One region of the Cyclobacterium sp. 10D3-21 genome, then DNA from elsewhere that is predicted to be linked to it. Evidence: riboswitches for the same ligand, from Rfam matches in the RefSeq annotation. Region 1 holds a riboswitch; each other region holds the start of a gene.
What was found. A riboswitch is a leader RNA that binds a small molecule or an ion and turns the genes downstream of it on or off. The one in region 1 is predicted to bind S-adenosylmethionine.
Positions count from the first base shown of each region.

Region 2: linked by a shared signal. The riboswitch ahead of AC0L7T_RS20885 (homocysteine S-methyltransferase family protein) and the one ahead of AC0L7T_RS11990 (O-acetylhomoserine aminocarboxypropyltransferase/cysteine synthase family protein) in region 1 are both predicted to bind S-adenosylmethionine.
Region 3: linked by a shared signal. The riboswitch ahead of AC0L7T_RS11400 (O-succinylhomoserine sulfhydrylase) and the one ahead of AC0L7T_RS11990 (O-acetylhomoserine aminocarboxypropyltransferase/cysteine synthase family protein) in region 1 are both predicted to bind S-adenosylmethionine.

Region 1 covers NZ_CM147924.1:2,965,930-2,969,209, reverse strand. Annotated here, with positions in the region: gene AC0L7T_RS11995 (S8 family peptidase) at 1-526, opposite strand, end outside; SAM riboswitch class I at 1,049-1,158, shown strand; gene AC0L7T_RS11990 (O-acetylhomoserine aminocarboxypropyltransferase/cysteine synthase family protein) at 1,350-2,654, shown strand; gene AC0L7T_RS11985 (homoserine O-acetyltransferase family protein) at 2,666-3,280, shown strand, end outside.
Region 2 covers NZ_CM147924.1:5,418,632-5,421,911, forward strand. Annotated here, with positions in the region: gene metH (methionine synthase) at 1-352, opposite strand, end outside; gene AC0L7T_RS20885 (homocysteine S-methyltransferase family protein) at 357-1,400, opposite strand; SAM riboswitch class I at 1,477-1,578, opposite strand; gene AC0L7T_RS20890 (hypothetical protein) at 1,853-3,160, opposite strand; gene AC0L7T_RS20895 (PAS domain S-box protein) at 3,238-3,280, opposite strand, start outside.
Region 3 covers NZ_CM147924.1:2,819,377-2,822,656, forward strand. Annotated here, with positions in the region: gene AC0L7T_RS11400 (O-succinylhomoserine sulfhydrylase) at 65-1,243, opposite strand; SAM riboswitch class I at 1,360-1,464, opposite strand; gene AC0L7T_RS11405 (SGNH/GDSL hydrolase family protein) at 1,814-2,464, opposite strand; gene AC0L7T_RS11410 (DUF4407 domain-containing protein) at 2,777-3,280, shown strand, end outside.

The sequences.
Region 1 (3,280 bases):
AGTTTTCATTGATTTTTTCCCAATAGGCGAACTCCTCTTTGTTTTTACGTTTTACATCTTCTTGGTCAATGTCCCCATATTTGGCTTTTAATCGGATATATTCTCTGGTCAATTCGTGTGAATCATTATCCACCTGAGAACCATCCTTGCCTCCAATAAAATTCCAGCCATGGACATCGTCTATATACCCATTTTTGTCATCATCTATTCCATTTCCAGCTATTTCGTCCTCATTGGTCCATATTTTCCCCTGAAGATCCTCGTGGGTAATATCTATCCCAGAATCAATCACAGCGACCACAATCATGGCTTTTGGAGATTTCCCTTGAAGTAATTTCTGGTAGGCTTTTTCTGCACCAGTCCCCATTATCCCATCATCTATGGGATCAAGTAAAAACCAATTGTCAGGCGTTTCTAGACTATCTTTAAGATATATAGTCTCTGAAAATGCGGATACAGAACCATAACCACTGAGAACAACACCCAGTAAAAAAGCATAAAAATAAGTTTTGAAATTTCTTTGCATAAAATTTGAAGTATAAATATGATTTAGTAGATTTTTTATTGCTGTTACTCGTGTTTTCTTAAATAGAAAGGTACCAAAGATTCAGTTTGAAACAAATCTCAAAAACTTTTACGGTAAGATTATCCTTTTTGTGGTTTAATTTTAAGACAGCGAAATCAAAGGGCCTGAAAACAAAAACAGAAAAAGCCTTGTTCTTATTTCTAAATGTTAAGTCAAATGGTGGAACAATGCTAGAATTTGTGGCTAAAATTTCAAAAATAAATAATAACAGATTAGGTGTCGGAATCTGATATTAACTCTTTAAATTTTAGAAAGTTAAAGAGATTTTTGATCTAAAGAATAGGTCAAGACTAACAATGTTTTTCTATTCCCTCTTAATTTTATTTGTTTCCTTGACAGTTTGTAACCTACTGATTACCTGAAAGATTGACTTTATATCATAAAAAATTACTGCCATCTATTGGAAAATTTAACAATGTAGGTTTATTTTGCATAATCCTTTTACTTTTTTAAAAGTGTCAGGATTTATATAGAAGAGGCAAGAGACAGGCTCGGTGACCCTCTGGCAACCTGGAAAATCCAAGGTGCCAATTCCTGCCAGATGAAAAAGTTTACATCTGGGAATATAAATTCAAAACTATATGGTTTTATTTTACAGCATAAAAAAGGATAAAGTTTCCAGAAATTTCTTCAATCATTTATTTTCTTTTCTAAAAGAATGGAAAAATTCTGCCTTAGATGCATTTAGTGCCAGGTAGTTTTGCACATTGTATACTTAATCAAGTTTATTAGAATTGATAACAAACCTAAAAAAACAAAGAACATGTCAAAAAATTATCGTTTCGAAACATTGCAGGTTCATGCCGGACAAGAAGTAGATCCTACAACCAATTCCAGAGCAGTACCTATTTATCAAACCAGTTCTTATGTATTTAATTCAGCTGAACATGGCGCCAATTTATTTGCCCTAAAGGAATTTGGGAATATCTATACAAGGATAATGAACCCTACCTCAGATGTCTTTGAGAAAAGGGTAGCAGCATTAGAAGGTGGCGTAGCAGCAGTGGCAACAGCCTCAGGCCAAGCAGCTCAATTCTTAGCGCTGAATAACTTCCTTAGCGTTGGTGATAATTTCGTTACTTCTCCTTTCCTTTATGGAGGCACTTACAATCAGTTTAAGGTTTCTTTCAAGAGAATAGGAATAGAAGCAAGATTTGCAAAATCTGACAAAGCTGCGGATTTGGCAGAAAAAATTGATGAAAAAACCAAAGCCATATACGTTGAGACCATTGGCAATCCGGAATTTAATGTTCCAGATTTTGAAGCCATAGCTGCGCTAGCCAAAAAGCATGATATCCCTTTAGTGGTTGACAATACTTTTGGCGCAGGAGGATATCTTTGCCAACCTATCAAACATGGCGCTAACATTGTCACCTCTTCTGCAACCAAATGGATCGGTGGCCATGGGACTTCTATAGGTGGCATTATTGTAGATGGCGGTAATTACAACTGGGGCAATGGTAAATTCCCTGAATTTTCTGAGCCATCAGAAGGCTATCATGGTATGAATTTCTGGGACACCTTTGGTTATAACAACCCTCTAGGGCTGCCTAACATTGCTTTCGCTATCAGAGCAAGAGTAGAAGGACTAAGAGATTTTGGACCGGCAATCAGCCCTTTTAATTCATTCTTACTATTGCAAGGTTTAGAAACGTTGTCCTTACGTGTACAACGTACTGTTGACAATGCTTTGGAACTGGCGAAATGGTTGGAACAACAACCTAAAGTAAAGTCTGTTAACTATCCTGGATTGACAAATAGCCCTTATTATGTAACCGCAAAAAAATATCTTCCCAATGGATTTGGCGGGGTGTTAAGTTTTGAAATTGAAGGAGAAAAAGAGACTGCTTCAAACTTTATTAACAATCTGGAATTAATTTCTCATTTGGCCAATGTTGGAGATGCAAAAACTTTGATCATTCAACCTTCAGCCACCACCCATCAGCAGCTTTCTGACGAAGCCCAGTTAGCAGCAGGTGTAACACCAACCATGTTAAGGATTTCTTTGGGTATAGAACACATTGAGGATGTGAAAGCCGACCTTATTGCTGCTTTTGACAAAGTATAAAACCAATTAAAATGAACCTTCAATCGCCGCATTTGACTATTGAAATGACTCAAGAAATCTTCTATTGCCAGGAAGCATTACTTTTGGAATCCGGAGAATCTTTTCCGGAATTCCAATTGAATTTCACTACCCAAGGCCAGTTAAATACCAATAAAGACAATGTGATTTGGGTATTGCATGCTTTAACAGGAGATGCCAATCCACAGGAATGGTGGTCTGGATTAATTGGGGAGGACAAATTTTTTGACCCCTCCAAATATTTCATTGTTTGTGCCAATTTCCTTGGTTCCTGCTATGGCTCAACCCAACCGTTGAGCAATGACCCAAAGCAGGGAAAGCCATATTATTATGACTTCCCTAATTTAACTACAAGGGACATTGCGGCAGCGTTGGATAAATTGAGAATTCACCTGGGATTAGATAAAATCAATACGGTTATTGGAGGTTCTTTAGGTGGGCAGGTAGCATTGGAGTGGGCAGTTACGCTGGGAAAAAACCTGGAAAATGCCATTATTGTTGCCTCCAATGCAAAAGCCTCCCCCTGGATCATTGGTTTTAATGAAACCCAGAGAATGGCGATTGAATCCGACAGTACCTGGGGCAAATTAAATCCTGAAGCAGGTAAA
Region 2 (3,280 bases), 2.5 Mb from region 1:
TACATTTTAGTCCTGCTAAAATAATTTTCCATTTGGAGCTATCGACCATCACTGGAATCCGGCTAATTTCCGGTTCAGAGGCTACTAGGTTTAGAAATTTCACCATGGCAGCTTCCCCGTCCAGCATGGCTTCATCCATACAGACGTCAAGAATCTGAGCTCCTCCCCTAACCTGATCCAAGGCCACCTCAAGGGCTTCATCATAATTGTCGTTAAGTACAAGCCTTGCAAATTTCTTAGACCCAGTCACATTGGTACGCTCCCCTATATTTACAAAATTTAGGGTCTCATTAAAAACCAAAGGTTCTAATCCTGATAACTGTAAATTGGGCACTTTTGTAGAATTGCTCATGAAATTAATCTTCTTCGGTTAATACCTGCTTAATTCTAGGTGGAAAATTACTGGCTGATTTTGCCAAGGCTGCTATATGCTCAGGTGTAGTCCCACAACATCCCCCGACAATGTTCACCCAACCTTGTTTCAAAAACAGGCTTACTTCCTCACTCATTTCTTCTGGTCCCTGATCGTATTCACCAAACTCATTGGGAAGACCTGCATTGGGGTATACGCTCACATTAAATGGTGATTTATCCGAAAGCACCTTTAGGTAAGGTCTCAATTCTGCCGCTCCTAATGCACAATTTAATCCAATACTAAGTAAAGGAACATGTGAAATCGAGATCAGGAATGCCTCAGTTGTCTGGCCGGAAAGTGTCCTACCAGAAGCATCAGTAATGGTGCCTGAGACCATAATAGGAATACCACCTTCCGATGGTTCTAATGGGATATCTCGCTTTTCATACACTTCCTGAATAGCAAAAATAGCTGCTTTTGCGTTTAAAGTATCAAACACCGTTTCGACCAAAAGCAGGTCTACTCCACCATCCAACAAACCTTCTATCTGCTCAGAATAGGCAGCCACCAGTTGATCAAAACTAACCGCTCTAAATCCAGGGTCATTGACATCCGGTGAAAGTGAAGCAGTTCTATTTGTAGGTCCAATTGCTCCAGCTACAAACCTGGGTTTATCCGGTTCTCGGGAAGAGAAATCATCCGCTACCTCACGCGCAATTTTTGCGGACTCAAAATTAAGTTGATAAGCTATCTCAGACAGCCCATAATCTTCCTGGGCTATAGAGGTACTGCTAAAAGTATTGGTTTCGATAATATCGGCACCCGCTTCAAAATAGGCTTTATGTATGTCTTTGATTATACCCGGTCGGGTCAAAGAAAGTAAATCGTTGTTTCCTTTTAACGATTTCTTGACAGCTGCAAGGTCCTGATTTCTAAAATCTTCTTCCTTTAAGCCATATCTTTGTATCATGGTACCCATAGCACCATCCAATATCAAAATTCGTTTTTGTAATTGTTGGAGTAATAAGTTAGTTCTTCTTGCCATGTGAATCGTATATTTATTAAAAAACTTATACGAGCATGAACCGATGTAAAACTAGAGGGTATTTTCTAACTTTTGCGGCTCATCTTTATCCGGCATTTCCGGAATGGGAATTAGCACCTTGTCAACTCAGGTTGCTAAGACATCATAGGGCCCTACCCTCCGTCTTTCTCGATAAGCAATTCAAAAGTAACATGAATTCAGGAAAAAAATTCTCTTTTTGCGAAAAACTTTGAAATCGCTCTGGTAAATCTCATTTATAAAATACTGTTGACCAAAAGGCACAAGTCATTCGCAATCATAAGTAAAGTCATTTTCAAAATAAAAATTGCTAGTTAGTAGGCGGTCACCAATAATCATTGGAAGCCTTAAAGTCATCTATCAATTTACCCTATCAAGGGTTCTGGTACACAATGACAGTTTACTTAGAAAGGTTTTGAAAAAACAATAATCGATTAGGGTCTTAAACCAATACCAAATTGTAAGTAAGGTCCAGCCATATAACTTGACATATTTAATTCCCCTAACTTATAAGTGCTTAAGGGTAGCTCATAGCCAGCGTGTGCGGAGGTGACAAACCTAAACATCTTATTGAATACTGGTATGGCATAGGCAACCATCACTTCTGATTTTCCCATGATCCCTTTACTTTTTAAATAACCATCATAATCAGGTTCTTCAAATAAAGCAGGGAATTCTGGTTTTTTATCGTTTGATAAGGTATACCGAATACTTCCATATCCCAGGCCACCAAGCACACCTAATTCCAGGTTTCTCATTTTGTAAAGCTGGTATCCATAGTTTCCATATAACCTCACACTGTTCAAGGTATGTTCATGGTCTTCATCAGCTCTACCTGAATTGGCTATATTAAAGACATCAAAAGAATAGATCCATCTTCGGTTTTCCCCTATTATTTTCATCCCTATATTGTTCGGGGTGTCTTTAAAAGGTGCCAAATCATTGTTAATTAAATAGTCATTTAGCTTATCGGGGTTGGTGAAGTTCACACCGTAAAAAAAGTGTACACCAATACCAGCATCAGGAAAGAAAAGATTTTCATCTGGCATAGCAATACCTGCTCCTAACCTGAAAAACGCCCCACTTTGCAAGTTGTCAAACGTAACCTCATTCATTTTCCAAGCTCCCTCAAATGGGCTGAAGGAATACCCAAATTTCCCAAGGAGACCAACCGTTTCTTCAAGTCCTGGAACGTTAAAATCGTAGCCAAATTGGAAGCCTATTTCGGTCAAAAATCCGCCAAAATTTTGCGTTCCTTTGTGAATATTGCGTTCCCTTAAAATAAAACCCTGTTCTGGTTGCTGTAGAAAAACTCCAAGGTCATCCACCTTGCTCTGGTCTTTAAGCATTTCAAAATCCAGGTATCCAGCCCCTAGGGACATGTAATGAATGAGATGAAATTTACCTTCCTCAGTAAGTGAATACCCTACATTCATATAAAAGCGTGTGCTCCGATTATCTATGATATAATCTTTATAATAGGAGTTAGCCCCTTTGTTTTGATAAAGCTCAAAACCAAGAATGAAATCGGACAAACGGTATTGATAACCAATTCCAAGGGTAGAGTACCCTCCTCTAAGGTTTGAAATACCCTTATCGGAAAGCATTTCATTGAATTCTCTTAAATTTGCACCTGACGAACCGGCCAAAACGTAAATCGTTGATCGCTCGGAAACATTGCCCTGTGCATGCAGATTATAGGCCAATCCCAGCCAAAGCGGTATATATAAAATCCATCTCATAGGGCTATTAAAGTTGCAAAGATATCATTTTAGCTGGTGAATTCCGCTACCATTTATCCATAAAAATCAATCCCACATCAGAGATAATTGATAATTTTACCATAAAGGTTCTCTGGTGTG
Region 3 (3,280 bases), 150 kb from region 1:
AGTTTAATACTTCTAAAAAAGCAGGTTTACATAAATTCTACCTGGAATTTTGTAAACCTGCTTTTTAGCTTTTGGATTTCTCCAATGCGCTTTCTATATCAAGAATAATGTCGTCTACATGTTCCAGTCCTACAGATAGCCTGACCAATCCATTTAAAATACCCACTTTTTCTCTTTCCTCTTGGGTAAGTTTGCTGTGTGTGGTAGAAGCAGGATGGGTGACAATGCTACGGGTATCTCCAAGGTTTGCAGTGACAGAGATCATCTGTAATTGATCAATAAACTTTTTAGCTCTGGCTAATCCCCCTTTTAAGGTTAAGGTGATAATTCCTCCGCCATGTTTCATTTGTTTTTTAGCGAGGTCGAATTGTGGATGGGAGGCTAAAAATGGATATTTCACCACTTCCACTTCTTTGTTTCCTTCAAAATACTGGGCGATTTTAAGCGCACTTTCACAATGTCTGTCCATTCTAACGGCCAAAGTCTCCATGCTCTTGGACAATATCCAGGCATTAAAAGGGGACAATGATGGTCCGGTATGTCGCATAAAAAACTGAACTTCGTCTATCAGCTCCTTTTTCCCTAAGATGAGCCCTCCTAAAACCCGTCCTTGTCCGTCAATGAATTTAGTAGCACTGTGGGTGACAATATGCGCTCCCCATTTTGCTGGCTGCTGAAGGTAAGGAGTAGCAAAGCAATTGTCCACAACCAGAACGAGGTTATGTGCATTTGCAAATTTTGCAATATATTCCAAATCAATAATTTCCAAACCCGGGTTGGATGGGGTTTCGATAAACAACATCTTAGTATTAGGTTGTACCAGTTGCTCCCACTGATCAATATCTGATATGTCACCGTAGGTATGCGAAATTCCCCACTTAGGAAATATGCGCGTTAAAAGTTGGTGCGTAGATCCGAACAATGACCTGGAGGCAAGAATATGGTCTCCCTGCCTTAACAATGATGCCATACTACCAAACATTGCAGCCATTCCAGAAGCAGTTGTAACACCACTTTCAGTGCCTTCTGCAGCACATACCTTTTCTATTAAATCACTGGTATTCGGATTGGCATACCTGGAATATATATTTCCTTCAATTTCATCTGCAAACATTTGCCTGGCTTGTTCTGCAGAATCAAATACGAAACTGGAACTAAGGTAAATAGGAGCGGAATGTTCTCTCTGATTTGAGGAAGAGGCAGCTATTCTTACTGCTTGTGTTTCAAAATTTTTATAATCCATAAAAGAAATTTTTCTTACCGTAGATACATGAATATAACCCATTCGGCGAAATAGCTGAATAGTGAAAATAAACGAGGTAGATAAAGAAGGAGAATGTAAGTGCTGTCATATTTTCTAATTTATCGTTCCCTATTTAATGGGCAGGTATTGGCACCTTTCCTTGGTTCGGAAGGTTGCCAGAGGTTCACAGAGCCTGATCTCTCGCCTCTTCTATATAAATCAGTTTCCTGAAATTCAATGCAAATAAAGGAATGACACGGCTATTTTCCAAATCTCACTTGTTTTTTATATTGGCTTACGAGACCTTTTGAAAGAATTGTATACTATTAACTGGAACAAATAGGCCGCCATTCTGTTTTATGTTTTTTTTACTTAAGCCTTTAAGGAATGAGAATGCTATAACGCCAGAAATAAATTTAGCCCGAATTAGGCAGTTGTTTACCTATTTCGGGCTAAATATAGCGGAGTAAACCATCTTGAGGTTAAATAAGAAAGTATTTCTTATTGACAATCAATTTATAGCATGCGATGTTTACGTTTGACTAATTTGACTTAATATTGGCAAGTGGTTTACAGAAACTTCTTGATCGTTTTGGCCCAAATGGCATAGCCTTTTGCATTCATATGGAGGTTGTCTTCAAGGAAGATGTCCTTCATAGGTTCTTTGTCCTTGTTAAGCATAGGCTTCCATAAATCTGCATATTTCAAGTATTTTTTACCCTTGGTTGATTTTTTTAGATTTTTGTTTAATTCAAGGTACTTATCAACTAATTCCCATCTGGAAACACTTGGTTTTGGGCTAATTAGTATAATTTCTGTGTCTGGTAGTGCCTGGTGAATTTTGCTAACGATAAGATCATAATTGGCCAAAATCTCTTCTGTAGATTTTCCTCCTGAGATATCATTGTCACCTTCATAAATAAACACCTTCGAAGGCTTATAATCTAATACCAATTCGTTTAAATAAAAAAGTAAATCAGCAGACTGAGAACCACCAAACCCAGCATTTATAACCTTGTGTTCTGGGAAATCTTCCTGAAGGCTTTTCCACATTCGAATAGTAGAACTACCAGTGAAAACTATCGTATTTAAATTGTTCTGGCTTGGATAATCTTTATTAATCTGTGCTACCTGGTTCTTAAATCTTGCAGGATCTTGTGCAAAAACCGACAAACCTATAAAAAGTAAAAGAGCTGTTAAAAGGAAATTATTTTTTTTCATAATCTTATATGGGTTTTGGGTTCCAAAATACTTTAATTATGTGAATTTTAAAATATTTTGATTGTATCATTATCGGACAATTGAACCGGACATTTTTCTGTTTTGTGCTTTTAAAAGGTTTTTTATTGTCATGAGTTGAAAAGACAATTGATAAAACACCAATATTTATCTAAAAATAATTTTTTAAAGTATTGATTGTCAAATAAATATAATAATTTTTTAAAAAGCCGTTTTAAATTTAAATGAAAGAAAATATTTGGCAGTGTCCTTGAAATGTATTTCGTTTAAAATCTAAAGAAGTACCAGCCTTTTATGAATAAATTAGAACGCTTTCTCGTATTTTGTTCTGGAGCATACCTTCCTTTGGTAAAGCGGTGCCCAGGTTCCATTCATCAGTTTATAGGAATAGGGGGGACTGTTCTATTTACGGCTGTGTTTGCTGGATTATCCGTAGGCTATGCCCTGTTTACCATTTTTGAATCCATTTTTGCCGTTTTTGCTGTTGGTATTGTATGGATGTTGATGATTTTTAACCTGGATAGGTATATCGTTTCAACACTTAAAAAGAGAGAAAAATTTCTTTCGGAGCTTAAACAGGCAATTCCCAGACTAATATTGGCAATATTGATTGCCTTAGTCATTGCAAAACCTTTAGAATTGAAAATATTTGAAAAAGAAATCAATCGGGAGCTGGACAGACAACGATTGTCAACTATAAGTGAAAGTAAAGATGAAATAAAAGCGGGTTACCCGGAGCTACTCAAGTTGGAAGAGGAAATAGAAGCTTTAAATGCTGAAATTAAAAGCAAAGAAGCC